Regions from separate parts of the Glutamicibacter sp. MCAF14 genome, predicted to be linked through region 2. Evidence: riboswitches for the same ligand, from Rfam matches in the RefSeq annotation. Region 2 holds a riboswitch; each other region holds the start of a gene.
The links. Region 2 has a riboswitch for thiamine pyrophosphate ahead of thiC (phosphomethylpyrimidine synthase ThiC). Riboswitches for the same ligand answer to the same signal wherever they lie in the genome.

Region 1 (9,704 bases), 160 kb from region 2:
TGATCGCACGCATGGCCCCGGGCTTTGCCGAGACGACGCTGTGGGTTCCGATGACCGTGGGCATTGGTATTCTCACCATGCTCATCGGCGGCTACCGGGCACTGAAGCAATATGACTTGAAGCTGATCCTGGCCTTCGGCACGGTTTCGCAGCTGGGCTTCATCATCGCGGTCTTCGGCTTCGGCACGGCTGAGGCGGCCTTTGCCGCGCTGGCGATGACCTTGGCCCACGGCCTGTTCAAGGCGACACTGTTCTTGAGCGTGGGCATCATTGACCACAACACCGGTACCCGCGATATCCGCAAGCTGACCGGTTTGCGCCGGGCCATGCCGATCCTGGCCACTACGGCCGGCATCGCCGCGGCCTCCATGGCAGGTGTCCCATTGCTCTTCGGCTTCGTCGCCAAGGAAGCGGTCTACGAAGCGGCCCTGCACCTGGATGCCGGGTGGGGGATCTACGCGCTGGTCGGCCTAGTCCTAGGCGCGGCACTGACCATGGCCTACTCGCTGCGTTTCCTCATCGGTGCCTTCGGGGTGAAGAAAAAGAAGCTGCCGCCACTGGAATGCAAAGCCCCAACCCTGATCTTCTTGGCACCATTGCTGGTGCTTTCGGCCATGACCTTGTTCCTAGGCGTCTACCCGCAACTGGTGGAGCCTTTGGTGATCCACTGGTCAGCGGCTCAGGGCGGTCCGGGAAATATGCACCTGCTGCCATTTGCCGGTTTCAATACAGCGCTGGGACTTAGCGCGATTTCGGTAACCGTGGGCCTGTGCTTCTTCTGGCTGCGCCATCGTACCGACACCGGCGCGCCGCTGCGCCGCATGCTCACCTCGGCCGAGGAACTGTACCGCATGTCGGTGAACGTGCTGGACAAGGTGGCCATTTGGATCACCGGTCGTACCCAGCGTGGTTCGCTGTCCTTCTACCTGGGCGTCATCTTGGCAGTGGTCCTGGTGATTCCGCTGGCCATCGCACTGACCGTCTACACCCCGTGGCCCACCAACTGGATCATCGCCGATCATCCTGCCCAGCTGCTGATTGGTGCGGTGATCATCGCCGGAGCGGTCGTGGCCATTACCGCGCCGAAGCGCTTCATGGCGGTGCTGATGGTGTCGGTGACCGGCTACGGCATGGTCGCGATCTTCGCTCTGCAAGGTGCCCCGGATCTGGCGTTGACCCAGCTTTTGGTGGAAACCATCGTGCTGGTTTCCTTCGTGCTGGCCTTGCGCGCCCTGCCCAAGCGCTTGTGGGTTGGACTGACCCGGATCAAATGGGGCCGCGCCATTTTGGCCATCGCCTTGGCGGTGATGGTGGTGTACATCGCCATCGCCATGATGGCCGCGCGTACCGAAGCACGCATCTCCTTGGCTTGGCCGGAGATGGCGTACACCGAAGGCTACGGCAAGAATATCGTCAACGTGGCGCTGGTGGACATGCGTGTGTGGGATACCTTCGGGGAAATCACCGTGCTGGCCGCCGCGGCCACCGGTGTGGCATCGCTGATCTTCGCCGGACGCAGCTTCGGCAGCCGGGTCCGCGCCCATGAAGTCGCCCCGGGCACCATCGATTCGGGTTCCGAAGCGATCGGCACCAAGGAATCGAAGGAAACCGAGCTGCGCATTGCACGTCGCTTTGCCAGCAGCTCCAACCAGGACTGGCTGATGGCCGGCAGCACCCTGGTCGCTGAACGCCGCTCGATCATTTTCGAAGTCGTCACCCGACTGATCTTCCACACCGTGTTGATCATGTCCGTCTATGCGCTGCTCACCGGGCACAACACCCCCGGTGGCGGATTCGCCGGAGGGTTGATCGCGGGTCTGGCACTGACCATCCGCTACCTGGCCGGCGGCCGCGTGGAGCTGTCCGAATCGATGCGCATCGCACCGGGCATGCTGATCGGCGGGGGCATCGCCCTGGCTGGACTGGCCGGGGTCGTGCCGCTGCTGCTGGGCGACGAGATCTTCACAACGTACGCGGTGGAATTCTGGTTCTTCGGAGATCACAAGTTCGTCACCTCGACCATTTTCGACATTGGAGTGTACCTGGTGGTTCTGGGCCTCGTGCAGGATGTACTGCGCTCGCTGGGCAGTGAAATTGATTCGCTGTCCGAAGGCCGCAGCCCAGTGGATCGCCATGATGCGATCCAGGCCTCGCGGACGGGAGTTGGACGATGAGCGTGAACATCACCTTCCTGGTAATCACCGGCGTACTGCTGGCCGCCGGCTTCTATCTGGTGCTTGAACGCACCCTGACCCGCGTGCTGTTGGGCATCATGCTGCTGGGCAACGGCATCAACCTGCTGATCCTCACCAGTGGCGGACGCCGCGGAGCCGCGCCGCTGTACAACCCGCAGCTCAGCGGCGATGAGTATTCCGATCCGCTGCCCCAAGCACTGATCCTGACCGCGATCGTGATCACCTTCGCGGTGACCGCATTCTTGCTCGCGATGATCTACCGGTCCTGGACCTTGACCAGCGCCGATGAGTTCACCGATGACACCGAAGATATCAAGGTCTCGCAGAAGACCGCCTACGACGAAGAGGAAGACTCGCCAGTGGCTGAGGACACGACCGAATTCGTCGATGAAGAAGGCCGCCCGGTTCGAGAGGGGGAAGAGTGAATTTTCTGGACCTAGCCCCCTTGGCCGTGGTGCTGCCGATCTTCGGCGCAGGCGCCGCGTTCCTGGCCCGTCGCCAGGTACGCGTCCAGCGGCTGATCACCATCGGCATCCTGGTGCTGACCCTGGTGCTCGAAGCGGGCATGATGGCCGCGGTGTGGGGCGGAGAAAGCTACGCCATCCACATCGGCGGCTGGGACTCGCCCTTCGGCATCGCGCTGATGGTCGACGGGTTCAGCTCCTTCATGCTGCTGGTCTCCACCGTGGTTTCGCTGGCCGTGCTGCTGTTCGCCACCAGCCAGGGCCTGGCCGACGGCGATGAGCCCGGACCGGTCTCGATTTTCCACCCGGCCTACCTGATCCTGCTGGCCGGCGTTTCCAACGCCTTCTTGGCCGCGGACCTGTTCAACCTGTACGTCGGATTCGAAATCCTGCTCACCGCCAGCTACGTGCTGCTGACCCTGGGCGGCACCGCCGAACGCATCCGCGCCGGTACCACCTACGTGGTGGTGTCCGTAGTTTCCTCGGTGATCTTCTTGATGGCCATCGCGATGATCTACGCGGCCACCGGTACCGTGAACATGGCCGACCTTGCGCTGAAGCTGCCCGAACTGGGCCAGGGTCCGCAGCTGATTTTGCATGTGCTGCTGCTGATCGCCTTCGGCATCAAGGCCGCGGTCTTCCCGCTGTCCTTGTGGCTGCCGGACTCCTACCCGACGGCACCGGCCCCGGTGACCGCGGTGTTCGCCGGGTTGCTGACCAAGGTGGGCGTGTACGCGATTATCCGCACCGAAACCCTGCTCTTCCCGGGTGGTGCGGTGAACGCCGGACTGCTGGTGGTGGCGGCGCTGACCATGGTCATTGGTATCCTCGGTGCGCTGGCGCAGACGGACTTCAAGCGCATGCTGTCCTTTACGCTCACCAGCCACATCGGCTACCTGATCTTCGGTGTGGCCGTGGGCGGGCCGCTGGCCATCGCCGCGACCGTCTACTACGTGGGCCACCACATCATCGTGCAGACCTCGCTGTTCATGGTCGCCGGGCTGATCGAACGCCGTGCCGGCAGTTCGAATGTCACCCGGCTCGGTTCGCTGGCCAAGCTTTCCCCGGCGCTTTCGCTGTTGTTCTTCATTCCGGCCATCAACCTGGGCGGCATCCCGCCGTTCTCCGGGTTCCTGGGCAAGTTCGGGCTGCTTCATGCGGCCGCGCAAGAGGCTGATGCGCTGACCTGGATCGTGATCGGTGCCGGGCTGCTCACCAGCTTGCTGACCTTGATGGCGATCATCCGCGTGTGGGCCCGGGTGTTCTGGCGCCGTGCCGCTGATGCCGAAGTTCCCAACCAGGGGCTGGTCGCCGAAGCGACCCGGGTGGCCGATGAGACCCTGGCCGGAGGAGGGCAGAACCCCCGACTGGGTTTGAAGCTGGCCAAGTCCCTGGAAGCCGAATCCCTGCCGTGGGGCATGCGTTATGCCACCGGTTCGCTGGTGCTTGCAGGTATTGCGCTGACCGTCTTTGCCGGACCGATCTTCGAATTCTGTGAGCGCGTGGCCGTGGAACTGATTGCCCGCGAACCTTATATCACTGCGATCTTGCCACTCTGATTGGAGGGATGATGCCGAATAGGAATTTTGAACCGCGCGACCAGCGTATCGATGATGCGCTGGATACCTCCGGTGTGCGCCACCGCGCGACATTCAAGCAGGAATGGCCGCTGCTGCTGTTGCTGCTCTTCGTCTGGGGCGCCCTGTGGCAGGACTTCTCGCTGGGCAACATGATCTTCGGCGCGGTCATCGCGCTGGTCATCGTCAACCTCTTCCCGCTGCCGCCGGTGGTCCTGTCCGGACGCATCAACCTGTGGTACTGCCTGAAGCTGTTCATCTGGTTCATGGGCCAAGTGGTCGTGGCCAGCTTCCACGTGGCCAAGCTGGCCATCGCCAACGGCAAGAAGACGCACAGCGCCATCATCGCGGTGCCGCTGCGCACCGGCTCGGATCTGATCGTGATGACCGTGGGCCACGTGCTCACGCTGATCCCGGGTTCGTTCGTGATCGACGTGGACCGCAGCTCATCGACCCTGTACCTGCACTACATCGACATTGAATCTCCGGCAGATGTGGAGAAAGCCCGGGCGGCCATCCGCGACATCGAGCGCCGGCTGATCATGGCCATCGGCAGTCCGGATGAGTACGAAGCGATCAAGAATGAATGCGGACCGGACTTTGCTGCGAGGAAGGAATAGACATGATGGACATCGTCATTTGGATCTGCGGCATCATGCTGTGCCTTGGGGCCGTAGCTTGCCTGGTCCGCGTGGCCAAAGGCCCGTCGATTCTTGACCGGGTGCTGGCCCTGGACGTGATGTTGCTGATCATCTCCGCCGCGCTGTGCCTGGAAATGGTTTTGCACAAGCACACCGACTACCTGTTGTTCGTGGTGGCCGCCTGCATGCTCGGCTTCATCGGCTCTGTGACCGTCTCGCGCTTCGTTTCGGATCAGAGGAACGCCTAATGGATCTCTTCCTCGATATTCTTGTCGCGATACTGCTGGTCGTGGGCTGCCTGATGTCTTTGATTGCCGGTATCGGCCTGCTGACCTTCCCGGATATGCTCACCCGCATGCATGCCGCGACCAAGCCGCAGGTGCTCGGTTTCCTGCTGATCTTCGCCGGACTGGCCATTCATCTGCGCAGCTGGGCGGTGATCCCGGTGCTGGTCCTGGCCTGGGGAATGCAGCTGCTGACCGCACCTGTTTCTGCCCACATGATCGGCCGATCCGGCTACCGCACCAAGCACGCGGCCAAGGAGACACTCTTCTCCGATGAGTTGAGCCTGGTCGTGAACAAGGTCAATTCCACTCCACCAACCGAAGCCACTCCGATCACCAAGGACCAACCCGGAGAAAACCAGAATTAAACGCAAAGCGGGAGCCACGCAAATATCGCGGCTCCCGCTTCATGGCTTAATGCCGATGCCTACTTAGTGAACTTGGCAACAACCTTGTTGGCGCTGCGGTCTGCAACGGTCTGCATGATCGCTGCCACCAGAGCGGAGACCACGGCAAAGCCCAGTGCCTTACGGAATGAAGCTTCAGCTGCTTCGTCAGTGCCCTTGCGTGGCGCTTTGCTGCCGGTGGCCTTCAACCAAAGGAAATCAACTAGCTTGCCGCCGAGAATGCCTGCACCAACGGTGATGCCGGTGGTGACAAGTTTCTGCACTTTATCCATTTTTTCCTCACGATCAAGGTCTTGACTTATCGTTCCTCTGCCCAGCATACCTGCGGTATGGTGGGGGAGCAGTATTTTTTCCGACAGGGGAGCGTCAGACTTTTTAAAAGTCGCAAGACGCTGAGAGTGCGATAGATCGCAGACCCTCGAACCTGCCCCGGCTAGTACCGGCGAAGGAAGTCGAGCATCTCGGATGCGGATAGGCATGGGAACATGCCCTCATTCCGTCCATCTCCCCTCCTTGCACAGGAGGAGTAACAATGAACGAAACAGTATCGAAGCAGCGTACCGGCTGGCGTGTAGTTGACATCGTGGTCGCCTCGGTGATCGCAGTAGCTTCAGGGGTCATCTTCTGGGCATGGAGCGCCGGATATGGCCTGTTCTCACTGGCTTTTGCCGCATTCCCACCAGCTACCGCACTGCTCACCGGCATGTGGCTATTCCCAGCGGTGCTCGGTGCGCTGATCATCCGCAAGCCAGGAGCCGCGATCTATTGCGAGTTGCTGGCCGCTGTCGTTGAAGCGTTGCTCGGCTCGCACTATGGCTTGACCGTGCTGATCTCCGGAGCGGTCCAGGGCTTGGGTGCAGAACTGGTCTTCGCCGCATTCCGCTACCGCAAATGGAACCTGGGCGTTGCACTGCTGGCAGGCCTGCTCTCCGGGCTGTTTGCTGGATTTTCCGAGGCCTACATCATGGCCTACTACGTTGAGTACACCGCGGGGATGAAGATCTTCCACGTGATCGCCACCGGTGTTTCCGGACTGATTGTTGCCGGTCTGCTGTCCTGGCTGGCCACTCGTGCCCTGGCCAAGACTGGAGCACTGAGCGCGCTGGCCAGCCGGCGTGCGCACTTGGAAAGCTCAAAATGAGTTTCGTTGCCAATTCCGGGGCCGCCAGTAAAACCCAGCGTGGGGCGGCAATTACCGCAACAGGCTTCGGGTGGCAGCACACCGAACGGCACCAGCCGGCTATCTCCGGGTTGGATCTGCAGATCCACGCCGGAGAAAAGGTGCTGCTGGTCGGTCCTTCAGGTGCCGGCAAATCGACACTGTTGCACGCCATGGCAGGATTGCTCGAAGCCGATGAGGCCGAGCAGGTATCCGGGCGTCTGCTCATAGACGGGTCCGATGCCTTCAGCCGCACCCATCCGGTGGGGCTGATGCAGCAGGATCCAGAAACTCAGGTGGTGCAAAGCCGGGTCGCTGATGATGTGGCTTTTGGTGCGGAGAACCTCGGGATTGATCCGCAGGTGATTCGCCAGCGCATCCCCGAAGCGTTGAACGCGGTGGGGCTGGGCGCGTTGGCTCATGATCACCGAACTCAGGAACTCTCTGGTGGGCAGAAGCAGCGGTTGGCCCTGGCCGGCATTCTGGCCATGGAGCCAAGCGTGATGCTGCTCGATGAGCCCACTGCCAATGTGGATCCGCAAAGCATCGAGCTATTGCGCGATGCGGTACTGAACGCGGCCCGGATATCGGGGGCCACCTTGATCATTGTCGAGCATCGTCTTGATGCCTGGGCGCAACATGTCGACCGGGTGATCGTGCTGCAGCCTGGTGGGGGAGTCGCGCATGATCTGGACCCCCAGCAGCTCTATACGGACGCCACGGTGCGCAACGAGCTGGCGGCTGCCGGGCTGTGGATCCCCGGATACCTTCCACAGGTAGCCGCTGCAGCCAACGAGCCAGGTCCAACGCTGCTTGAAGCGCGGCAGCTGGTCTCTGCACGCAGTGCCGCCGCCCCGCGCACCCAAGCAGTCGACGTGCGCGTGAAGGCTGGCACGGCCACCGTGATCCGCGGCGAAAATGGTGCCGGCAAATCAACCCTCGCCTTGACCTTGGGCGGATTGCTGGAGAAAGCCGGCGGTGAACTGGCTGCCAGCGAGAAGCTTGCCGACGGGCTGGGCCAAGCGCCATTTGCATGGAAGGCAGGGGCCCTGATCGGTCGGATCGGGTCGGTCTTCCAAGAACCTGAACACCAGTTCGTCACCCAGAGCGTTCGCGAAGAGCTGGCCTTTGCCCCCAGTCGTGCCCAGCGCAGCGATGCTGAGCTGCCCAAGTACGAACCCGAGCAGATCCAGCAGCGTGTACAGGTGCTGCTTGAACGCTTGGGACTGGATGAGCTGGCTGACGCGAATCCCTTCACCCTTTCCGGTGGCGAGAAGCGCCGTCTGTCCGTGGCGACCGTCTTGGCCGCATCCCCACAGGTGCTGATCCTCGATGAGCCGACCTTTGGGCAGGATGCGAACACCTGGCGCGAACTGGCCGGGCTGCTGGTTGAGGAATTGGAGCAGGGAACTGCGATTATTGCGGTCACCCACGATGATCATTTTGCCAAGGTGCTGCAGGCAGATGACCTGCTGTTGGCCGCACAGAATTCCACCACTCAGATTCCTGTTCAGGGGCCGGTGCTTGATGCACCTGTCGGGCGCAGCTGGTTGGCGAAGATCAACCCGCTGGCCAAGCTCGGGGCGGTGGCAGCGGCGACGCTGCCACTGATCACCACCTTGGATTGGGTCTCAGCGCTGGTGATTATCGTTGCGACCGTGGTGCTCTTCCCATTGGCAGGAATAGGCCCGGTCAAATTCCTCAAGCGGGCCTGGCCGCTGCTACTGGCCGGAGTCTTTGCCGCATGGGGCATTGCCCTGGTGGGGCAGGACAGCGGCATGGTCTACGCGCAATTCGGGGCCTTCAGCATTACCGAAGGTTCGGTTGCCGGTGGTATTGCTACCGGGCTGCGTGCGTTCGCGCTGGCTATTCCGTGTATTTTGCTGCTGGCCACCACGAATCCCAGCGATCTGGGCGGGGCGCTGTCCCAGCAGTTGAAGGTGCCGCATCGCTTCGTGCTCGGCGCGCTGGCGGGAATGCGGTTGCTGGGGCTGATGGTCGAAGAATTCACCACGCTGACTTTGGCACGGCGTGCTCGCGGTATGGGGAACTTTGGCACCTTGGGCCAGCGGCTGAAGGCAAGCTTGGGTCAGGTGCTGGCGTTGCTGGTGCAGGCGATTCGCCGTGCCGGACGGCTGGCAACCACCATGGAAGCCAAGGGATTTGGTACTGCCAAGCGCACTTGGATTCGCACTGCAACCTTCAGCTGGCGTGATGCGCTGGTGCTGGGCACCGGAGTCCTGCTTGGCACGGCCGCAATGACGGCGGCCGTGCTGGCAGGAACCTACAATTTGGTGTGGACCTAGCGGATTGCGTCGGACAGGGCGCTGAGCTGTTCATGCAGCTCGGCGTCCAGACGCAATGGCTTGGCATCAATGGTGCGCACCGGGGTGAGCAAGCGGATCGAGGAGACCAAGAAGACTCCGTCGGCCTGGTACAGGTCCTCGGGACGCAGTGGTCCGTAGCCCAGCTCCCATCCGTCCTGGGCTGCAGCATCAAAGATTGCGCTCTGCGTGGTTCCCGGCAGGATGCCGGTTTCCAGCATCGGGGTGAGCAGGCGCTTGGTTTCGCCATCGCGCTGGGCCACCAGCACGGTCGAGGTGGGAGCCTCGAGGATGATGCCGTCGGCGGAAGTGAAGATGACATCATGGGCGCCGTGCTTGCGCGCGTAGCGCAGGGCAGCCATGTTGATCGAGTAGGACAGGGTCTTGGCGCCCATCATGAGCCATGGGGCGCGTTCTGCCAGCTTTGAGTCGTAGCCGCGATCGAGCAGCAGGACATCGACGCCGGTTTCGCGCTGTTCCTTGCCCAAGGCCGGGGCCGGGGTGACGGTGACCCAGCAGATGGCTGGATCGCTGTCGTGCTCGCCGCGCGCAGCCACCAATTTGACCACTGCTTCTTCGGCTCCGCCGGTGGCATCGAAATCGGCCACTGCGGTGTCCACCGCGGCAAACCAGCTGCGGGCATCGGGAATGAT
Region 2 (9,704 bases):
TCATCACCGGCAACGATAGGGCGGTGGTGGGTGAAGCGCTGGTCAGCATGCACCACGCGGGAGAAGTCAATGCCGCTGGCGGGGTCGGCGATCAGCTGAGCGTCGGCACGCTGGGCGATGATGATCGCAAAAGTTGGCGGGGCAACGACGTCATTGAAGCCCAGCTTGCGGGCGGCTTCTACATCGAAGTGCGCCGGACTAGTGGCTTTCACCGCGGTGGCGAATTCGCGGATTTTTTCGCGTCCTACTTGGTAGGACTGGCCGGCAGGGTAAATGCGCCCTACCAGGTCAGGGTTGATGCCCATGGATTCTCCTGAACGTTGTTCTTGGTGAGCGCAGTGCACCGGTCTGGATTCTGCTCCAGGTCCAGCCAGCTGGCCACGATGTGCAAATCTTGCCGGAGCTACTTCCCGGTCTCGGTAGAACGCTTTTTGGTGCGCGGCTTGTCCAGCCCGTTGGCGATGCGCCATGCACGGGCGTCCTTGGAACGCACTACCAATCCAGCGATGTGGCAGAGCATCCCGAGGACCATGATCCCGATAGCGATATACACCAGGGGCAGTGAAGGAATGTTTGCGCCGACGATAGCTAGGATGATGCCTGCGCCCATCACGCTTACCGCAATAAAGACGAGCTTCTTATAGAGCGAGGAAGCTGATTCCCAAGGAGTGTTGGTCATGGGTCAAGTCTAGTTCAGCACCCAGCGCCAGCTCTCATTGCGGGCGCGGTATTTCCGCGTGACTCCCCCGACAAACCATCTGCTCGGTGCGTGGCACGCTTAGAACAATGCGGATTGCTCTTCTTTGAAGTCACCATGCTGTTCTATGACTGCCACGGCGCGGGTTTTCAGCTCTGCGGCATCAAGCAAGCGCAGCGTGGTGTTCTCGCCGCTGTCGGCAAGGATGCTTTGCCCCAGCACCCCGCGGATACGCAGATTCACCGTGCTGCCCGGCAGCACGCTGCTCCACGCATGCAACGAACGGGAATCCCAGGCTTCAATGACCGGCTTGGCGAAGGAGGGCTGCTGCCAAAGTTCGTCGCGTAATTCAACGCCATAGGTGTCCAGTCCGCGCTGGGATCCGAGGAACTCCCGTGCACGTTCGGCAGCTTCAGAATTGATGGCGTCAAGCTGCGCGTAGTCCAGCTCCCAGCTGCTCAACCCCTTGATCTTTGATTTCTGCCGAACCTGCTGGCTCAGACCCACATGCTTAGTCACCAAATCTTCAAGAATTCGAATTGCCGCACCATCTGAGGCACGCGCAACATAGCGGGCAATGACCGCACCCTGCTGGGCCAGTCGGCTCCATTTGCTCTTCGTAGAGGTCGTTCCGACCTTGGTCACGCCATGGGCGAAGCTGGCGATATACAAGAAATGCGGCTGCTCCAGATATTTGCGCAGTCCCTCGGGAGCTTCACCGGTCTTGTGGAAATGGTGCATGAACTTCGTCTGGTCCATCCGGCGGCAGCGATCGCATTGGGTACCGGTGCGCAAGGCCTTGGTCTTAGGGCACGGCAAGGTGTTGCGTGAACCGTCCTTGTTCATCGTGACGTAGCCCAGGCAGAATTTGAGGTCGCCAATTTCCAGGCTCAGCACACGATTGGGTTCCAGATAATCGGTGCGCCAGTTTGCTGCTTGCCGCAGTCGAAGCATCGGCGCTGGCTCATGCTCGGAAAAGCTGATTCCGTGGCAAAGCTGCCGAAAGTCGCTAGCGAGTTCCATCAATACCTTTCCGCACAGTTACCCAGTCAACGATAGAGCACCGCTGCGCTGAACTCTAAAGTGCCTGCGAAGCGCCCCAAGAATCCAGTTGGCCAAATTCTCTACTTGTTCTTGCCTAATTCTTAGGAGGGCGCACTAGGCTGAAGTCCCAGTGAGTTCTACTTTGCTGGGATGAAAACTATTCGCAGAGGTGATTGAGAATTTCAGCCGAACACGATCAGGAGTCTCACGCAGCGCTTGCGGCTCCCCTTGCAAAGCAAGCAACACCTGCCGAGCTCCAGGAAATGGCACAAGCGTTCCATCACGATTTCCAGCGTTTCATGATGGAGTACCAATTCGCCGTCGATGAAATGCTGACTAAAGTTTCAATTCTGCGTGAAGAGTTCTTGTATCTGCATAAATACAACCCGATCGAGCATGTTTCTTCACGGGTGAAAACTCCTGAAAGCATCATGCGCAAGGTGAGCAAGCGGAATATCGCTCCGTCCTTGCCGATCATTCGGGAAAATATTAGTGATATTGCTGGAGTGCGCATCACCTGCAGCTTCGTGAAGGACATCTACAAGGTCTTGAACACGCTAACTTCTCAAAGTGATCTGAAGGTCATCCAGATCAAGGATTACATCAAGAATCCAAAATCCAACGGTTACAAGAGCGTGCACGCGATTATCGAGATTCCGGTGTTCTTGTCCGACGGGCCGGTCAATGTTGTCGTTGAAGTGCAGATCCGCACAATTGCCCAAGATTTCTGGGCCAGCTTGGAACATAAGATTTTCTATAAGTATGAAGGGGACGTTCCAGCCCGTCTTGCGGACGAGCTTGCTGAAGCGGCCGCAATCGCCACGACCTTGGACATGCGAATGCAACGGCTGCATACCGAAGTCCATGGCCACGATGCCGACCACGACGGTGCCAGCCACACTGATTTCGACAACACGGCAATCGACAATCTCTTGTCGTTGGCCAGGGAATCAAGCGCGGAGAAGCGCAAGTCCACCGGGTCAAAAAGCTAGTTCCCGCCCATACGGTGCTCCCGGTAATTTCTTGTGTTCGGTTACCGCGGTTTGCCCAAGCAGAACCACTGCTCGAATCCAGAAGTTTCCTCCCACAAAAGTAGGATTTACAAGACGCATATTAATTCATAGAGTGGGAATATCCGGGCATGAGGCTGGACATCACCCCCTCAAGCAACTTGGAACATTCATGAACCCTTGGGACCACGACCGCGCAGTATAGTTTTTCGATTCGAGGCGGCAGGCATTAGTTAGGGGCATTCGATGAGCAAAGCAGCACGCGAAATGGCAATCTTGACGTTGGCTCTCCTGGCAGCACTTCTCATCGTGGTATCCGATGAACCAATCTATGGCCTCTTGCTTGGCAGCTGGGCTTTGATGGGGTGGTTCTGGTTCCGCGACAAACAGCAAAAAGTCACTGTGGATGCCAGTGATCTTGACCCGAAAGATGTCAAAGCCTACCGGCAGCAGCACCGCGGCGCGACGATAAGCGATGCAGTCAACGCACTGGGCAAGCCAAAGCCATAAGAAGCGATCTTCACCTGCCAGGTGATTCACAAACGAATCACTTGGCAGGCAAGCAAGCAGGCGAAAAATTCAAGAATTCTCCAGACCTTACTTAGGGGCCCGATTTGTCCTGAGTGCCTGAAATCCAAAAAAGACCCACAGCAAAAGCTGCGGGTCTTCATTTGGTAGCGGCGCCGGGACTCGATCCCGGGACCTCACGATTATGAGTCGTGCGCTCTAACCAGCTGAGCTACGCCGCCACAAGTGAGAAGCAATCCAGTAGAAGCCAAGAAAGCTTCTCACTCAGAGCCCCCTGCCGGAATCGATCCGGCGACCTCGTTCTTACCAAGAACGCGCTCTACCACTGAGCTAAGGGGGCAACGAGTAAATACTCTACACGGATTTCCCAGCAAAGAAAAATCGGCCAACTCGCCCATAGGAATGGCCCATCCAAAACGAATAAGGCCTAGTCAGTGCTAATTTACATGCAGGGCCCATGCGACGTAGAACTATGAGTGGCACAAAAAGGGCTTGGGTGACGATGCTCACTTTGGTAATTCCCTGGGCTCACTAGCGCTTTTGCACTAGACCGCATGCCTCGAACGATGATCAGGTGACTTTGCCCAGCAACCGTCCTGACGCCCGACGGGAAACCCGTTCCCATCGGCAGCAAACCCCTGCACGAAGCCGCGGTGGGCGCCCGGAGCATCAAAGCAAGAAAAAGATCTTTTCTAAGATGCTGAATGCCTCAAATTCCTTTCACTACCCAGCTAATTTCACACTCGGGTATCTATGCACCAAACGCAACCTGAGTAGTGATGTTGTGACGTCAGCAACAAATTCTCAGCGGATTTTGCAAACCTTAAAAACCTGTGTAAAGTATTTACCTGTTGCCCCCTTAGCTCAGTGGTAGAGCGCGTTCTTGGTAAGAACGAGGTCGCCGGATCGATTCCGGCAGGGGGCTCGAAATAAGAGAGACAATCTGATTGCAGATTGTCTCTCTTTTCGTTTCCCCAAAAGTTTCTCCCACTACGCCCCACAGCAGCCTGTTTCCCAGCTGCCAGCGAGAGTGAAACCACTTCCCATCTTCTGGACCGCTGCTTCTTCACATCCATAATTTGTGCAGCGCTGCTGTCTTTTCTGGCAGAAATCGTGCTAAGTTGATCGCGACCACACGGGTGCCCTGGCAAGGGCTGAGATCGGACTATCGCCGTCCGCGACCGTTGAACCTGTCCGGGTAATGCCGGCGAAGGAAGTGAGTTTCCCCAGTGGAACAATTTGAACAGCACCTTGCCCACACCCTTGCCTACCGCGTGTCTGAGGGAATTTCCGTTCCCGTCACCCAGATCCAATTGGCTGGCTCCCCCAATGGCGAGCTAAATGAACCGTTGCAGGTGTATCGCACCAGCGGACCGGGAAGCGAACCCACCCAAGGATTGCAGCCTTTCCGCGAACCGTGGATCCTGGAACGCGGGGATGTGGAAACCTATGAGGGTCGAGAACGCAATCTGCACGATGACGGACGCTCTGCGGTTCGCAGAGGCACCGCCAGCGCAGAGTGGGCCGGACGCTCGGCGCCTCCGCGAAGGGCCGTCAGCGCAGCCCGTGTGACCCAGATGCACTATGCCCGGGCCGGGATCATCACCCCGGAAATGCGCTATGTTGCCATACGCGAAGAATGCGATGTCGAACTGGTGCGCAGCGAGCTTGCGGCCGGCCGGGCCATCATCCCGGCGAACATAAACCACCCGGAATCCGAGCCGATGATCATCGGCAAGGCCTTCTTGGTGAAAATCAATGCGAATATCGGCAATTCGGCGGTGACCAGCTCCATCGCCGAGGAAGTCTCCAAGCTGCAGTGGGCAGCCAAGTGGGGTGCGGACACGGTCATGGATCTGTCCACCGGAGATGACATCCACACCACCCGCGAGTGGATCATCCGCAATTCGCCGGTGCCCATCGGCACCGTGCCGATCTACCAGGCTCTGGAGAAGGTCAATGGCGAAGCTAATGAACTGACGTGGGAGATCTTCCGGGACACCGTCATTGAGCAGTGCGAGCAGGGCGTGGACTACATGACCATCCACGCCGGAGTGCTGCTGCGCTACATCCCGCTGACCGCCAACCGCGTCACCGGCATGGTCTCGCGCGGCGGGTCCATCATGGCAGGCTGGTGCTTGGCGCACCATCAGGAGAATTTCCTCTACACCCACTTCGATGAGCTGTGCGAGATCTTCGCGCAGTACGATGTGGCGTTCTCGCTGGGCGACGGGCTGCGCCCTGGTTCCATTGCGGATGCCAATGACGCCGCCCAGTTCGCCGAGCTGGACACCTTGGCAGAGCTGACCAAGCGCGCCTGGAAGTACGACGTTCAGGTGATGGTGGAAGGACCGGGGCATATCCCGTTCCACCTGGTGCGCGAGAATGTGGAGCGCCAGCAGGAACTGTGCGATGGGGCTCCGTTCTACACGCTGGGCCCGCTGGTCACCGATATCGCTCCGGGCTACGACCACATCACCAGCGCCATCGGCGCCACCGAGATCGCCCGCTACGGCACCGCGATGCTCTGCTACGTCACTCCCAAGGAGCATCTGGGACTGCCTAACCGGGATGATGTGAAAACCGGCGTCATCACCTACAAGATCGCCGCGCACGCCGCAGATCTGGCCAAGGGCCACCCTGGGGCCACGGCTCGCGATGATGCGTTGAGCAAGGCGCGCTTCGAGTTCCGCTGGCATGACCAGTTCGCGCTGTCCCTGGACCCGGTCACAGCCCAGGAATTCCATGACGAGACGCTGCCGGCCGAACCAGCCAAGACCGCGCATTTCTGCTCCATGTGCGGGCCGAAGTTCTGTTCCATGCGCATTTCCCAGGATATCCGTGACGAGTACGGATCCGCCGAGGCCCAAGCCGCGCTGGCCGGGATGGCGCAGAAGAGCAGGCAGTTCTTGGAAAGCGGCGGCACGGTCTACCTCGGGGACCAGATCCCGTTGGGAAGCCCGGCCCCGTAAGCGGGCTCCGGTTAACGGAAAACGCCCTCGGAGCAAGCTTCATGCTTGCCCCGAGGGCGTTATCTAATGCTGTTCAGCTAGTGTGCGACAGGCTTAGTAGTCGCGACGTCCACCGCTACGGCCCGAATCGCTGTAGCGATCCTTGCCGCCGCGTCCGCCGCCGCCGAAGCCGCCACGTCCGCCACCACGGCCACCGCCGAAGCCGCCACGTCCGCCGCCACTGCGACCGCCACCGAAGCCGCCGCCACGGCCGCCGCGGAAGCCACCGCGGTCGCCGTCGTCTTCACGACGTGGGCTGCGGCCATTGTCGAGCTCGAGCTCAATGGCTTCGCCGCCGATGCGGGTCTTGGACAGTGCACGCCACTGGTCCTTGGTCAGCTCGGCTGGCAGCTCGACCAGGGTGTGGTCCGAACGGATCTCGATGCCGCCGATTTCCGAAGAATCGAAGCCACCTTCGTTAGCCAGTGCGCCAACGATCGAGCCTGGCTGCACGCGGTTGCGGCGGCCAACGGCCAGACGGTACATGGCGTTGCCTTCAGCAGCGGTCTTGCGGGCACGTGGACCACGATCGCCACGCTCACCGCGTTCGCCGCCTCGCTCTGGGCGATCCATGCGGGCCTTCTTCGAAGGCGACATGACTGGTTCGGTCATCAGCAGCGGGCGACCGCCCTGAGCCATCAGAGCCAGCGCAGCTGCGATTTCCAGCTGATCCAGGTCTTCGTGCTCGGAAGCGAACTTCTCCACGATTTCGCGGAAGGTAGTCAGGTCCTGGCCGCTGATGGTCTTGTCGATGCGATCGGTGAACTTCTGGATACGGCGGTCGTTGACCGAATCCAGCGAAGGCAGCTGCATCTGGGTCACCGGCTGGCGGGTAGCCTTCTCGATGGCACGCAGCAAGTACTTCTCGCGTGGGGTCATGAACAAGATCGCGTCGCCCTTGCGGCCGGCACGGCCGGTACGGCCGATGCGGTGCACGTACGACTCGGTGTCATGCGGGATGTCGAAGTTCACAACGTGGGAAATGCGCTCTACGTCAAGTCCGCGAGCGGCCACGTCGGTTGCAACCAGGATGTCGATCTTGCCCGAGCGCAAGTTCTCGATGGTGCGCTCGCGCTGCTGCTGCGGGATGTCGCCGTTGATGGCGGCAGCGGTGAAGCCACGAGCCTTCAACTTGTCAGCCAGGTCCTCGGTAGCCATCTTGGTACGTACGAAGGCGATAACGCCTTCGAAGGTCTCGGATTCCAGGATGCGGGTCATGGCGTCAAGCTTGTGGGCGCCCATCACCTGCAGGTAGCGCTGGGTGATGTTGGTGCCGGTGGACTGCTTGGACTTCACGGCAACTTCCTGCGGGTTGCGCAGGTATTCCGACGCGATGCGGCGGATGGTGCGTGGCATGGTGGCCGAGAACAGGGCAACCTGCTTGTCCTCTGGGGTGGCTTCCAAGATCTTGTCGACCTCTTCGGCGAAGCCCATGCGCAGCATTTCGTCGGCCTCATCAAGGACAACGTACTGCAGGTTGGACAGGTCCAAGGAACCCTTGTTGATGTGGTCGATTACGCGACCTGGGGTACCAACGACTACCTGGGCGCCACGGCGCAGGCCGTTGAGCTGCGGGCCGTATGGCGAGCCACCGTACACTGGCAGAACGGTGAAGTTCGGCAGGTACTTGGCGTAGGAAGTGAAAGCCTCGGCTACCTGGAGGGCCAACTCGCGGGTTGGAGCCAGAACCAGGATCTGAGGGGTCTTGGCTGGACCATTGGTGTCAGCCAGTTCTGCCATGCGGGACAGGGCAGGAAGTGCGAAAGCAGCGGTCTTACCGGTACCGGTCTGAGCCAGACCGACAACGTCGCGGCCTTCGAGAAGCAGTGGGATGGTTGCTGCCTGGATTGGCGATGGCTTTTCGTAGCCAAGGTCGGCAAGCGATGCAAGCACGCGGGCATCCAGACCAAGTTCGGAGAAGAGCACAGTTGGCTCTTCTGGGGTCTGGTTGTCGTCGGTGTTTACGGGCATGTCAGAAGACACGAAGAATTACCTCATTCGTTTGGGGATAGGCCTTGGCCGTCCCAAAAGAAACGACGTATAGGCTGCACAGTCAGATACAAGTCACGCTCATCAAGCGCTCCCCTATGACATAAAGACCCGCACACACTTTGCGGAAAATACAACACGAGAAGGCTCCGGCCTCAAAAATTGGGCTGGATGCGAGAGGGATACCCTGATGTTCGCGAACACTTAATGCTAGCTTGAACCCACCACTATTGTCAGTGTCCAGAGCGTGTGAGATCGGGCACCGCGCTGGAACACGTAGGGTTGTACATGTGAAGAAACCACTTTTTCCACGACGTCCCAACGAGCCAACCCCCGGCGGATTATTCATCGCCCAAATGCTATGGCTCCTAGCCGGAGTGCTTTTTCTCGGCTTCGGCGGCTTCCTGGTTCATGAGCATACCCAGCAGTCCACCATGGGCTTCGCGGTCATTGCACTGATCATCCTTTTTGCCGCCGCCGGCCTGGCCTGCTGTGTGCTGGGTTACCGCTTATTCACCGGAGACCGGGCAGCACGCACCCAATTGTCCTGGGTCGGACTGATCACCGCACTGCCGTTGCTGCTGCGATTCGGCCGTTATTCGATCCTGGCGGCCATCATCATGTTCAGCGTGGTGCTGATGTGGATGCCTGCAAGCAACAAGTACTTCAAGATCGTAGATCCCAAGCCCGCCAAGCCCCGCCGGTAGGCAGGCCACCAGCAAGCAGGCTGCACAACTGAAAGAACAAAGGACCTGAGGTCCGCTTGCCCGTTAGGCAGCGGAACTCAGGTCCTTTGGCTTTGGCCTTAGAGGTTGGTGAAGGCCTTTTCCAGATCCTCAATCAGATCGGCCGGGTCTTCAATGCCAACCGAGAGGCGCAGCAGGTTCACTGGAACTGCCAGCTCGGTGCCCTTCACCGAAGCGTGGGTCATCTCCGATGGGTAGTTCATCAGCGATTCGATGCCACCTAGGGATTCAGCCAGGGTGAACAGCTTGGTGCTCTCGGCAATCTTGCGAGCTGCTGCTTCGCCGCCGTTGAACTGCACCGAGACCATGCCGCCGAAGCCGGACATCTGCTTCTTGGCGATCTCGTGGCCGGGGTGGTCTTCGAAGCCCGGGTAGAGCACGCGCTCCACTTCGCTGCGATCGCGCAACCACCCGGCAACCTGTGCGGCGTTCTCCGAGTGGGCACGCATGCGCACGCCCAGGGTCTTCAGCCCGCGGGTAGTCAAGAAGGCGTCCATTGGGCCCGAGACCGCACCGACGGCGAACTGGATGAAGCCGATCTTTTCTGCCAGCGCCGCATCCTTGACGATCACTGCACCGCCGACCACATCGGAGTGGCCGCCAATGTACTTGGTGGTCGAGTGGACCACGATGTCAGCGCCCAAGGTCAGCGGCTGCTGCAGGAATGGGCTGGCGAAGG
Region 3 (9,704 bases), on a different contig from region 2:
CCACGTGTAGGCCGAACCCTGTCCGACAATGGCGGTCAGGAAACCAAAGAGGCCTACCGAGGCGGTCAAGAGCATTGCCGGCATCGGTACGCCGCGCTTGTTCAAGCGGGCAAAGATCTTTGGTGCCTTGCCGTCGAGCGCCATCGAATAAAGCATGCGTGATGAGGCATATAGTCCGGAGTTGCCCGCCGAGAGGATGGCCGAGAGGATCACGGCGTTCATCAGCGCAGCAGCGAAGGCCACGCCTGCACGCTCGAAGACCAGGGTGAATGGCGAGGTGGTGATATCCGAAGCTTCGGAAGACAGCAGCGAAGGATCCAGGTACGGGATCAGCATGCCGATGACGAAGATCGCGCCGATGTAGAAGAGCATGATGCGCCAGAAGATCGCCTTGATGGCCTTGGGGATATCGCGCTTCGGGTTCTCGGCTTCACCGGCGGCAACGCCGATCAGCTCGGTACCCTGGAATGAGAAGCCAGCGATCATGAAGACCGAGACAATGGACAGCCAGCCGCCCACAAAGGGAGCTTCACCATCGGTCCAGTTGCTGAATCCCGGGGTTGAATCCCCCAAGATGCCGAAGATCATCGCGACGCCGCAGATCAAGAAGACCACGACGGTGATGACCTTGATCGCGGCCAGCCAGTATTCGCCCTCGCCGAAGGCCTTGGCCGACAGCGCGTTCAATCCGGTGAGCAGGATCAGGAAGAGCCCTGCCCAGATCCATCCCGGTGTATCGGGGAACCAGTAGGACATGATGATGCCAGCAGCCACCAGTTCAGCGGCCACGGTGATGGCCCAGTTGAACCAGTAGTTCCAGCCGATCGCGAAGCCGAAGTGGCGGTTCACGAAGACCGACGCGTAGGTCTGGAACGAGCCGGCTACCGGGAGCCGGGCGCTCATTTCACCCAGTGACTGCATCAGGAGCAGCACCATCATGCCGATCAGTGCGTAGGCCACCAGTGACCCACCGGGTCCTGCTTGGGCAATGGTGCCGCCGGACGCGACAAATAGTCCGGTACCAATCGAGCCGCCAATAGCAATCATCTGCATATGGCGTGCTTTGAGGCCACGCTTCAGACCGTCCTGAGACGGTGCGGGCTCAGTCATGCGTTACATCTCCTGATGCTTGAAAATTTCCAACCTATCCATCCAAGCACCCTGACAAGCTAAAACGCTATGAACCGCGCTACAGTAAGCGATCAATAATCTTTCGCTTAGCCCATGAATACGGAGGATATATTGCGCTCAAGGTATCAACGACGGTCGTTTTGTTGAGTTCAGAGCGCATCTGCGAAAGCCTGTCGAAACCATGCTTGCCGTGATAAGTGCCCATACCGCTAGGACCAATGCCGCCAAAAGGCAGGGTTGGGATGATCATTTGGGCCAGTGGCGCGTTGTGCACGATAGCGCCTGCGCGCACCCGGTCAGAAAATATCGACTGCAGCCGCGGGCTTTCGCTCATCAGGTAAGCGGCCAGCGGAGAGGGCCTGCGAGCAATGAATTCCAGCGCTTCTTCAAAGTTCTCCACTTCAATCACCGGAAGGATTGGACCGAAGATTTCTTCAGTCATCAGCGTTGCTTCAAGGTCCACATCGCGCATGATGCTCGGCGCGATGCGCAGGGTTTCTTCATCGTATTCCCCGCCGAAAACTACTTCGCCTTGCTCAAGCATCGACATGAGCCGGTCAAAGTGCTTGCGGCTGACGATCCGCCCGTAATCCGGATGGGTCAGCGGTTCCTTGCCGTAGAAGCTGGTGATCGCTTGGCCCAGACGCTTAATGAGTTCGGTGCTGTCGCCCACGCTGATCACATAATCCGGCGCCACGCAGGTCTGTCCCGCATTCATGAATTTGGCATAGGCCAATCGCTTGGCAGTGGCCAAGGAATCGTTCTCGACTACTGCTGGCGACTTTCCGCCCAACTCCAAGGTCGTCGGTGTCAGATGCTTCGCCGCGGCCGCCGCGACAATCTTGGCAACCCGCTCGCCACCGGTATAGAAAATATGATCCCAGCGCGCGGCAAGCAGTTCGGTGGAAGTATCCACTCCGCCCTCGACTACCGCGTAAACACGTTCGTCCAGGTATACCGGGAGGAACTTGGCCAAGGCACCGGAGGTGGCAGGGGCCAGTTCCGAAGGCTTGATCACCGCTGCGTTACCGGCGGCAATCGCCGCGACCAGCGGTGCCAGCACCAGCTGAACCGGATAGTTCCATGCACCGATAATCAGCACAACTCCCAGCGGGCGCGGTTCAATTTTGGCCATTGCAGGCTGAAGCGCCAGCGGGACCTTCACACTCGTGGAGTCCATCCACTCAACGAGGTGGCGTTGGGCGAAGTCTATTTCCGCGCGCACCACGTCAATTTCGGAGAATTTGGCCTCGGTGGCGCTCTTGCCCAAGTCCTCGGCCAGGGCCTGGACAAAGTCATCCACATGCTCTTCGAGCATCTTTTCCAGGGCCTTGAGCTGCTGCAAGCGGAAGCGCCGCGGATGCGTGATGCGGGTATCGGCAGAACGCCGCAAGTGGCTCAGAACCGTGGCAATGCGTGATGGATGCTCGTCCACCGGAGGTGCGGAATCACCAACCGGTTCGGGCAACGGAGTGGAAGTAAACAGACCCATGTTTTGAGCGTACGTCACCGCGGCAGATATTCATTATTTAATTCGCCAACGTATTCAATATGTATCAAGCCTTTGATACATTAATGTTCATGACCCAGTTCTCGGCGAGCGCCGCCTCCATTGCTGTCGTGGCAGCCATCATCTACGCATGGCTGCGCTCTGTAGCTCACCGGCGCGGGGCCCCGGCGATCGACCGAGCCCAGTCGCACTCATTCTGGTGCGCTTTAATCGCATTCTTCGCTTCAACCTCGTGGGACCTGTCCAGGACATGGAGCATTCCGGTTTCCGAACCGAATCCAAGTTCTGCCTTCATCGAGGCGCTCACCCCGGGAATCTGGGTTCCCTTGGTCTATATGATCGGCTTGTTCACCTGGCCCAAGGAATTGCAGCCGGTGCGCACCGCTTCGCTCGAAGCCCGCACCCTGGCCACCCCCTTCCCTAAGTCGCTCGGGATTTTTGTCGGGCTGCTGCTGCTGGCCGCCGTGGGGTCGTTATGGCCGGCTTCCACGGTCGAAGGACGCATCGGCGTCCCTGCCACTGAAATAACCTCCGTTGATTCGGGCGGATACTCCATGTACGAGTCGGGTATCGCAACGGACGGGCAACTATCGGGCCTCCAGATGCTCCCGATCTTCATCGTGGCTCTGGCGGGCATCGTCGTGGCCGCCGCCGTGGTTGCGGCGGCCATCTTGAGAAGGCGCCCCTTGGCCGGTATCACCAGCGAGGATAACCAGGCGCTGCGCACTGTCTGGCTTAACCGCTTGCTGCGCAATACCGGTATCGTGCTGCTGGCGTTCACCGTGTCGGTGCTCAACTATTCACAGGTCAATCTATTCACTGACCAGAACGCATTATTGAACTACAGCGCTCTTGCCGTGGGCCTCACCTTATTCTTCTGGGGACCGCGTTCAACATTGAAAGCTCATTCCGCTGCCAAGGCGCCGACCGCTTTTGGACGTCTGCGTGAACAGCTATTCGTTTTGCAATACTCCACTGCAACGCTGGCCTTGCTCGGCCTCGCAATCGGCTGGACCTTCTTGACTGTCACCGATGAAACCCAATGGCCCAGCGCCCAGCGCACCACGTGGATCCTCGCCCTCTTCACGGCAGCTGCGATGCTGTACCTTGGGCTGAATGCCTTGTACCTGGGCTACATGAATTGGGCATCTCGACAGGCGGCAGCCGCTGAAAAGCATTCGGCACCGCTGCCGTGGTGGTCCTACGCCTGTGCGGGCCTGCTGCTTGCCACCAGCACCTACTTCTTGCTTTATCCGCCCTTGGATTACCTATGGGGCTTCGCATCCCCGAGCAAGGTGATTGTTGCCGGGCTACTCCTCTTGCTGCTGGCCTCCCATGGTGGATTCACATGGCTTGCCCGCCGGGTAATTATTCCCTGGTGCGTCTCGGCTGCCGAAGAAATCTGGTACCGCAGGGTTCTGGAATTGCGTTCGATGCGGGTTACCGCCAGCGCAGTGGCGGCCATGCTGCTCATTGGCTATGGGTTCCCGGCAGGGTTGGGACTCTTTGCATTGCTGATCTTTGTTGTCCCAGCGGTAATTGTCCTTGAGCGCCCGGGCAGCGCCTTCGTGCCTTCGCCCCAACGGTCAAGTACTTCATGAGCTCGCAGATCAGAGTCGACCTCCAGGCAGCGACCCCTCCCTATGAGCAGATCCGCTCGCAGATTGCTTCATTGATTTCCCTAGGTGAGCTGGCTGCCGGGGCCAAGCTTCCGACCGTGCGTGCCCTGGCCACGGACCTCGGTGTTGCCGCCGGAACCGTGGCGCGCGCCTACAAGGAATTGGAAGCCGAAGGGCTGATCAGCTCACGGCGGCGTGCCGGCACGGTGGTCAATGAGCGTGCGCACTCGGTGGACCCTAGTGAGGATCTCTTGGCCGCAGTAGACCATCTCTGGGAATTGGCATCCGCCCAGCAGGTGGATGCCGCAACCCTCAAGGCCCTGGTGGCGCGGCGCGAACGTTAAAAACTTGTCGTGGACGCTCTAGGTGCGTACGCTCAAGGGCAGTGACACGGGGTGTCGGAGAAGCCGACTGAGATAAGACCCGTAGAACCTGATCTAGTTCACGCTAGCGGAGGGATGTCGCATGGCTTTACATGCCGTTGCCCTGAAATACCGGCAACAATCACCTTTGGTTTTCTGCCTGACCAATACCGTCGTATCCAACTTCACCGCCAATATGCTGCTCTCATCGGGCGCTTCACCGGCGATGACCGACCTGCCAGGCGAAGCCGGCCCTTTTGCAGAAGTTGCTTCGGCCGTGCTGGTGAACCTGGGTACGCCAACCACCGAACAGCTCACCGCCATGGATGAGGCCGTGCATTCGGCGAGCGCCGCAGGCACCCCGTGGGTCTTGGACCCGGTGGCCGTGGGAGCTTTGCCGGTACGCACCGACTTCGCCCGGCGCCTCGTGACCCAACGCCCTGCCCTGATTCGCGGCAACGCTTCGGAAATCCTGGCACTGGCCGGGAAGAGCTCCACCGGTCGCGGCGTAGATGCTCTGGATACTGTTTCCGCGGCCCTGGATGCTGGCCGCGAGCTTGCACAAGAGCATGGCTGCGTGGTGGCAATTTCCGGTGAATCCGACGCCATCATTGATGCCACGCGCACCGTACTGGTGCACACCAACGGCGTCGGCCTGACCCGGATGACCGGAGGAGGCTGCGCCTTGGGCGCTTTCTGCGCTGGCATGCTCGCGGTGCACGATGACCCATTCGAAGCCACCATCGCCGCCCACGGCTTCTATGGCCTAGCCGCCGAGAAGGCACTGGAGGCCAGCACCGGCCCGGGAAGCTTCGCCGTCGCATTCCTGGATGCACTGGCTGCTACCGAACCCGAAGAACTGCAGAACTTGAAGTACGAGGAAGTGAACCATGCATAACTACGGTGCCTACCTAGTTGCCAACACCGCCAGCTGCACCCCGCGCAGCACCCTGGAAGTCATCGAAGGCGCGGTCGCCGGAGGGATCGAATGGATCCAGCTTCGCGCCAAGGAAGAAAGCGCCCGGGAATTCTTCGAACTGTCCTGCGCGGCCGCCAAGCTCACCGAGGGCAAAGCCCAGCTGCTAATCAACGACCGGATCGACGTCTACCTCGCGGCACGGGCTGCCGGAGCCGCCGTGAACGGCATCCACATCGGGCAAAAGGATGTGCCGGTGGCGCTGGCCCGCCAGCTCATCGGCAACGGGATCCTCGGCTTGAGCGCTTCCACGGACGAGCAGCTGGCCCAGGCGAATGCGGACGCTTCGTTGATTGACTACCTGGGAGTCGGAGCCATCCGCGCCACTCCGACTAAAAAGGACCACCCCACGCCCCTGGGGCTTGAGGGCTTTGCCCGGGCCACCACCCTAACTCAATTACCCTGCGTCGCCATCGGCGCGCTGACCCAGGACGATGCCGCCGCGATCAGCGCCGGCGGCGGAGCGGGCATGGCCGTGGTTCGCGCCATCTGCAATGCCGAAGATCCGCAGCAGGCCAGCGCGCAGCTGGTGGCGGCATGGGAGGCGGCCAAGTGAATATCTTGTCCATTGCAGGCTCCGATCCTTCCGGCGGAGCGGGAATCCAGGCAGATTTGAAGGCCATTTCCGCCAACGGCGGCTATGGCATGTGCGTCATCACCGCACTGACCGCGCAGAACACCCACGGGGTTTCCGGCGTCCAGGCGGTCAGCGGCGACTTTGTCCTCGCGCAGCTTGAAGCCATTAGTACAGATATTCGCATCGACGCCATCAAGATCGGGATGCTCGCCAACTCCGAGGTCATCCGCGCAGTGACCAGCTGGCTGGAAACTATCAACGCCCCGGTAGTCCTGGACCCGGTCATGGTCGCCACCAGCGGGGACCGCCTGCTTGAGGATCATTCAGCCCTTGATTCGTTGCTGGACCGTGCCACGGTGATCACCCCGAACATCCTGGAGCTTGCCAGCTTGCTGGGCGAACCAGTGGCCAGCGCATGGGAGGAAGTTCTGTCCCAGGCCCAGCGCCTGGCGGCCAAGCACGATGCCCTGGTGCTGGCCAAGGGCGGGCATCTGGCCGGGGCACAGTGCCCCGATGCGCTGGTCTCAGCCAACGGCGTTCAGCTTGAGCTCAACGGCCCGCGCCATGCCACCAGCAATACCCACGGCACCGGCTGCACCCTCTCCAGCACCCTGGCTACCCGCTTTGCGGCCACCGGCGACTGGAGCATCGCCTTGGAACAGTCAAAGTCCTACCTTGACCGGGCCATTGCCGCAGCCGACCAATTGCAGGTGGGCAGCGGCCACGGACCGGTCAACCACTTCATCGGCTTCTTCGGTACGGCAGATCCCATGGGCCACTGGTGGGCCAAGATCCAGCACATCCGCGAGGATATCGACCAGCTGGATTTCATCACCCAGCTATCGCAGGGCACCTTGGAGCCAGAGGACTTCCACTACTACATCTCCCAGGATGCGCTGTATCTGCTGCGCTACGCCAAGGTCCTGTCCCTGGCCAGCTCCATGGCCCCGGATCTGGCCGCCCAGCGCTTCTGGGCGCGCGGGGCCAACAGCATCCTGGACGGCGAGCTACAGCTGCACCGCAGCTACGTGGAGGAATTCTGCGAAGAGCCCAGTGCCACCACGCTGAACTACACCAACCACCTGACCGCAAGCCAAGACAGCTACGGCGAGCTGATTGCCGCGATCCTGCCGTGCTACTGGCTCTACCAGGACATCGGCAAGCGGCTGGCGGCGGCCAACCATGACCAGCATCCTTACCGGCAATGGCTGGACACCTATGCCTCCCAGGAATTCGATTCCGCGACCGCCAAGGCCATCGAGATGGTCCGCCAGGCCTACGAGCAGGCCGATGGGCAGCTGCGCGCACGCATGGAGGCCGCATTTGTCCGTTCTGCGGAACATGAGCGATCGTTCTTCGCGCAGGCCCATGAGAACCGAGTAGAATTCTCTACGGCCTAAAACGCGCAGGGCCCGGGAAGAGGAATTCATGAGTTGGAGCATTCACGGCAACGGCAAGACCATCACCCCCGGTGAGGTTGTCGCCCCGGATGAGCGGCTGCATTGGCCGCAGACCATTTCCATTGGCGCCCAGCACATCCTGGCGATGTTCGGCGCCAGCATCCTGGTGCCGACGCTGACCGGCTTCCCGGTGACCACGACCTTGCTGTTCACCGGCTTGGCCACCGTCATCTTCCTGCTGATGACCAAGAACAGGGTACCTAGCTACCTGGGCTCTTCCTTCGCGATGATCGCCCCGGTCATCTCGACCACCCAGTCGCACAGCATGTCCGGTGCCTTAGGTGGCATCGTGATGACCGGTGCGCTGCTGTTTATCGTCGGGCTGATCGTGCAGAAGACCGGCACCGGCTGGATCCATACCCTGATGCCGCCGGTGGTCATGGGCACCATCGTTGCGCTGATCGGCTTGAACCTGGCCAGTGCGACCCTGGCACCGATGCAGGAATTCCCGCTGACCACCTTCCTGACCGTGATCTTCACCGTGGTGGCTACGGTGGCCTTCAAGGGCCTGCTGGGCCGCTTGTCGATTCTGGTGGGTCTGGTGCTGGGCTACCTGCTGGCTCTGGTCCAGGGCCAGGTTGATTTCTCGGCCGTCGGGCAGGCTGCCTGGGTCGGCCTGCCTGAATTCCACACCCCGACCTTCCACCTGGATACTGCGCTGATGTTTCTGCCAGCGGTGTTCGTGCTGATTGCCGAGAACATCGGCCACGTGCGCACCGTAGGCGTGATGACCGGCCGCGACCTGTCCAAGTTCAACGGCCGCGCGCTGATGGCCGACGGGGCAGCCAGCGTACTCGCCGGATTCGGCGGCGGTTCGGCCACCACCACCTATGCCGAGAACATCGGGGTGATGGCCGCCTCGCGCGTCTACTCCACTGCGGCCTACTGGGTGGCGGCGATTGTGGCGATGGCCCTGGCCTTCCTGCCGAAGTTCGGCGCGCTGATCGGCACCATCCCGGTGGGCGTCATCGGCGGCTTGGGCATCGTGCTCTACGGCATGATCGGCATCGTCGGTGCCCGCCTGTGGATCGAGGCGAAGGTGGACTTCGGCAACCCGATCAACCTGATGACCGCAGGCACCGGCCTGATCATCGCGATCGCGGTAACCAAGGAGATCGCTTTCGGCCAATTCCAGCTCGGCGGCATCGCACTGGGCTCGATCGCGACCTTGGTGGTCTTCCACGTCATGAGCCTTGTCGCCAAGGCGCGCGGAAATGATTTGGCCGACTCGCAGAAACCTGCGAAGCAGTAATCAAATGCATCCAGCCGGCCGCCGTCACGAAAAATCGTGGCGGCGGCCGGCCTTTTTGCTTGAATTCCCCCACTGGTGTGGGAAGAGATCCGGAGCCGGAAGCGGCTCACGGCAAGTTAAAGTAAGGACTCCTTCCAAAATGTGATTCATCTCCCATTCAAAAGCCAAAATTGGCCATTGTTGGTGGGGTCGAATCCGATAGCATGACTATTTGTGACTGCGACTACATCAGACGGAAAACTATCCGCACGGCTCATCTTCATCGCCCTCGGCGCGGCATTGGGTGGGTTTGTTTTCGGGTATGACTCATCAATCGTTAACGGCACCGTGGACGCTGTCGAGCACGAATTCGGGCTCAACGCAGTGACCATCGGTTTCACCGTATCTTGCGCCCTGCTGGGCGCAGCCGTGGGCGCTTGGGTGGCCGGCGTCGTCTCCGAACGCGTGGGCCGCGTGCGCACCATGCTCATTGCATCGGTGCTGCTACTCATCTCGGCCCTGGGCTGCGGGCTGTGCTTCGGCGTTGCGGACTTGATCCTCTGGCGCATTGTCGGCGGCATCGGCGTGGGCTTCGCCTCGGTAATCGCCCCGGCCTACATCGCCGAAGTTTCCCCAGCAGCCCATCGCGGGCGCTTGGGCACCATGCAGCAGATGGCCATCGTGCTGGGCATCTTCGTGGCCTTCCTCGTCAGCGCCCTGCTCGTCTTCGTCATGGGCTCCGCGGATGCCATCGGCCTGTTCGGCCTGGCCGCCTGGCGCTGGATGTACCTCTCGCTGATCGTTCCGGCCGTAGTCTATGGCCTGCTGGTCCTGCGCC

Region 1: another riboswitch for thiamine pyrophosphate. It lies ahead of AB4Y71_RS02685 (ECF transporter S component); the one in region 2 lies ahead of thiC (phosphomethylpyrimidine synthase ThiC).
Region 3: another riboswitch for thiamine pyrophosphate. It lies ahead of thiM (hydroxyethylthiazole kinase); the one in region 2 lies ahead of thiC (phosphomethylpyrimidine synthase ThiC).

Annotation. Positions count from the first base shown of each region.
Region 1 covers NZ_JBFREO010000002.1:23,105-32,808, forward strand. The annotation lists gene AB4Y71_RS02650 (Na+/H+ antiporter subunit A) at 1-2,174, shown strand, start outside; gene AB4Y71_RS02655 (Na(+)/H(+) antiporter subunit C) at 2,171-2,620, shown strand; gene AB4Y71_RS02660 (Na+/H+ antiporter subunit D) at 2,617-4,218, shown strand; gene AB4Y71_RS02665 (Na+/H+ antiporter subunit E) at 4,230-4,856, shown strand; gene AB4Y71_RS02670 (monovalent cation/H+ antiporter complex subunit F) at 4,859-5,125, shown strand; gene mnhG (monovalent cation/H(+) antiporter subunit G) at 5,125-5,529, shown strand; gene AB4Y71_RS02680 (DUF4235 domain-containing protein) at 5,589-5,840, opposite strand; TPP riboswitch at 5,916-6,036, shown strand; gene AB4Y71_RS02685 (ECF transporter S component) at 6,101-6,709, shown strand; gene AB4Y71_RS02690 (ATP-binding cassette domain-containing protein) at 6,706-9,033, shown strand; gene AB4Y71_RS02695 (aminodeoxychorismate lyase) at 9,030-9,704, opposite strand, start outside.
Region 2 covers NZ_JBFREO010000002.1:180,655-190,358, reverse strand. The annotation lists gene AB4Y71_RS03425 (MaoC family dehydratase N-terminal domain-containing protein) at 1-305, opposite strand, end outside; gene AB4Y71_RS03420 (hypothetical protein) at 404-679, opposite strand; gene AB4Y71_RS03415 (DUF2797 domain-containing protein) at 779-1,720, opposite strand; gene AB4Y71_RS03410 (GTP pyrophosphokinase) at 1,915-2,733, shown strand; gene AB4Y71_RS03405 (hypothetical protein) at 2,998-3,261, shown strand; tRNA gene AB4Y71_RS03400 (tRNA-Met) at 3,424-3,500, opposite strand; tRNA gene AB4Y71_RS03395 (tRNA-Thr) at 3,548-3,619, opposite strand; tRNA gene AB4Y71_RS03390 (tRNA-Thr) at 4,133-4,204, shown strand; TPP riboswitch at 4,405-4,512, shown strand; gene thiC (phosphomethylpyrimidine synthase ThiC) at 4,509-6,251, shown strand; gene AB4Y71_RS03380 (DEAD/DEAH box helicase) at 6,345-8,261, opposite strand; gene AB4Y71_RS03375 (hypothetical protein) at 8,570-8,986, shown strand; gene AB4Y71_RS03370 (cystathionine gamma-synthase) at 9,085-9,704, opposite strand, start outside.
Region 3 covers NZ_JBFREO010000001.1:33,346-43,049, forward strand. The annotation lists gene AB4Y71_RS00170 (amino acid permease) at 1-1,110, opposite strand, end outside; gene AB4Y71_RS00175 (aldehyde dehydrogenase family protein) at 1,190-2,623, opposite strand; gene AB4Y71_RS00180 (hypothetical protein) at 2,713-4,242, shown strand; gene AB4Y71_RS00185 (GntR family transcriptional regulator) at 4,239-4,604, shown strand; TPP riboswitch at 4,642-4,736, shown strand; gene thiM (hydroxyethylthiazole kinase) at 4,726-5,520, shown strand; gene thiE (thiamine phosphate synthase) at 5,513-6,154, shown strand; gene thiD (bifunctional hydroxymethylpyrimidine kinase/phosphomethylpyrimidine kinase) at 6,151-7,575, shown strand; gene AB4Y71_RS00205 (uracil-xanthine permease family protein) at 7,604-8,887, shown strand; gene AB4Y71_RS00210 (sugar porter family MFS transporter) at 9,101-9,704, shown strand, end outside.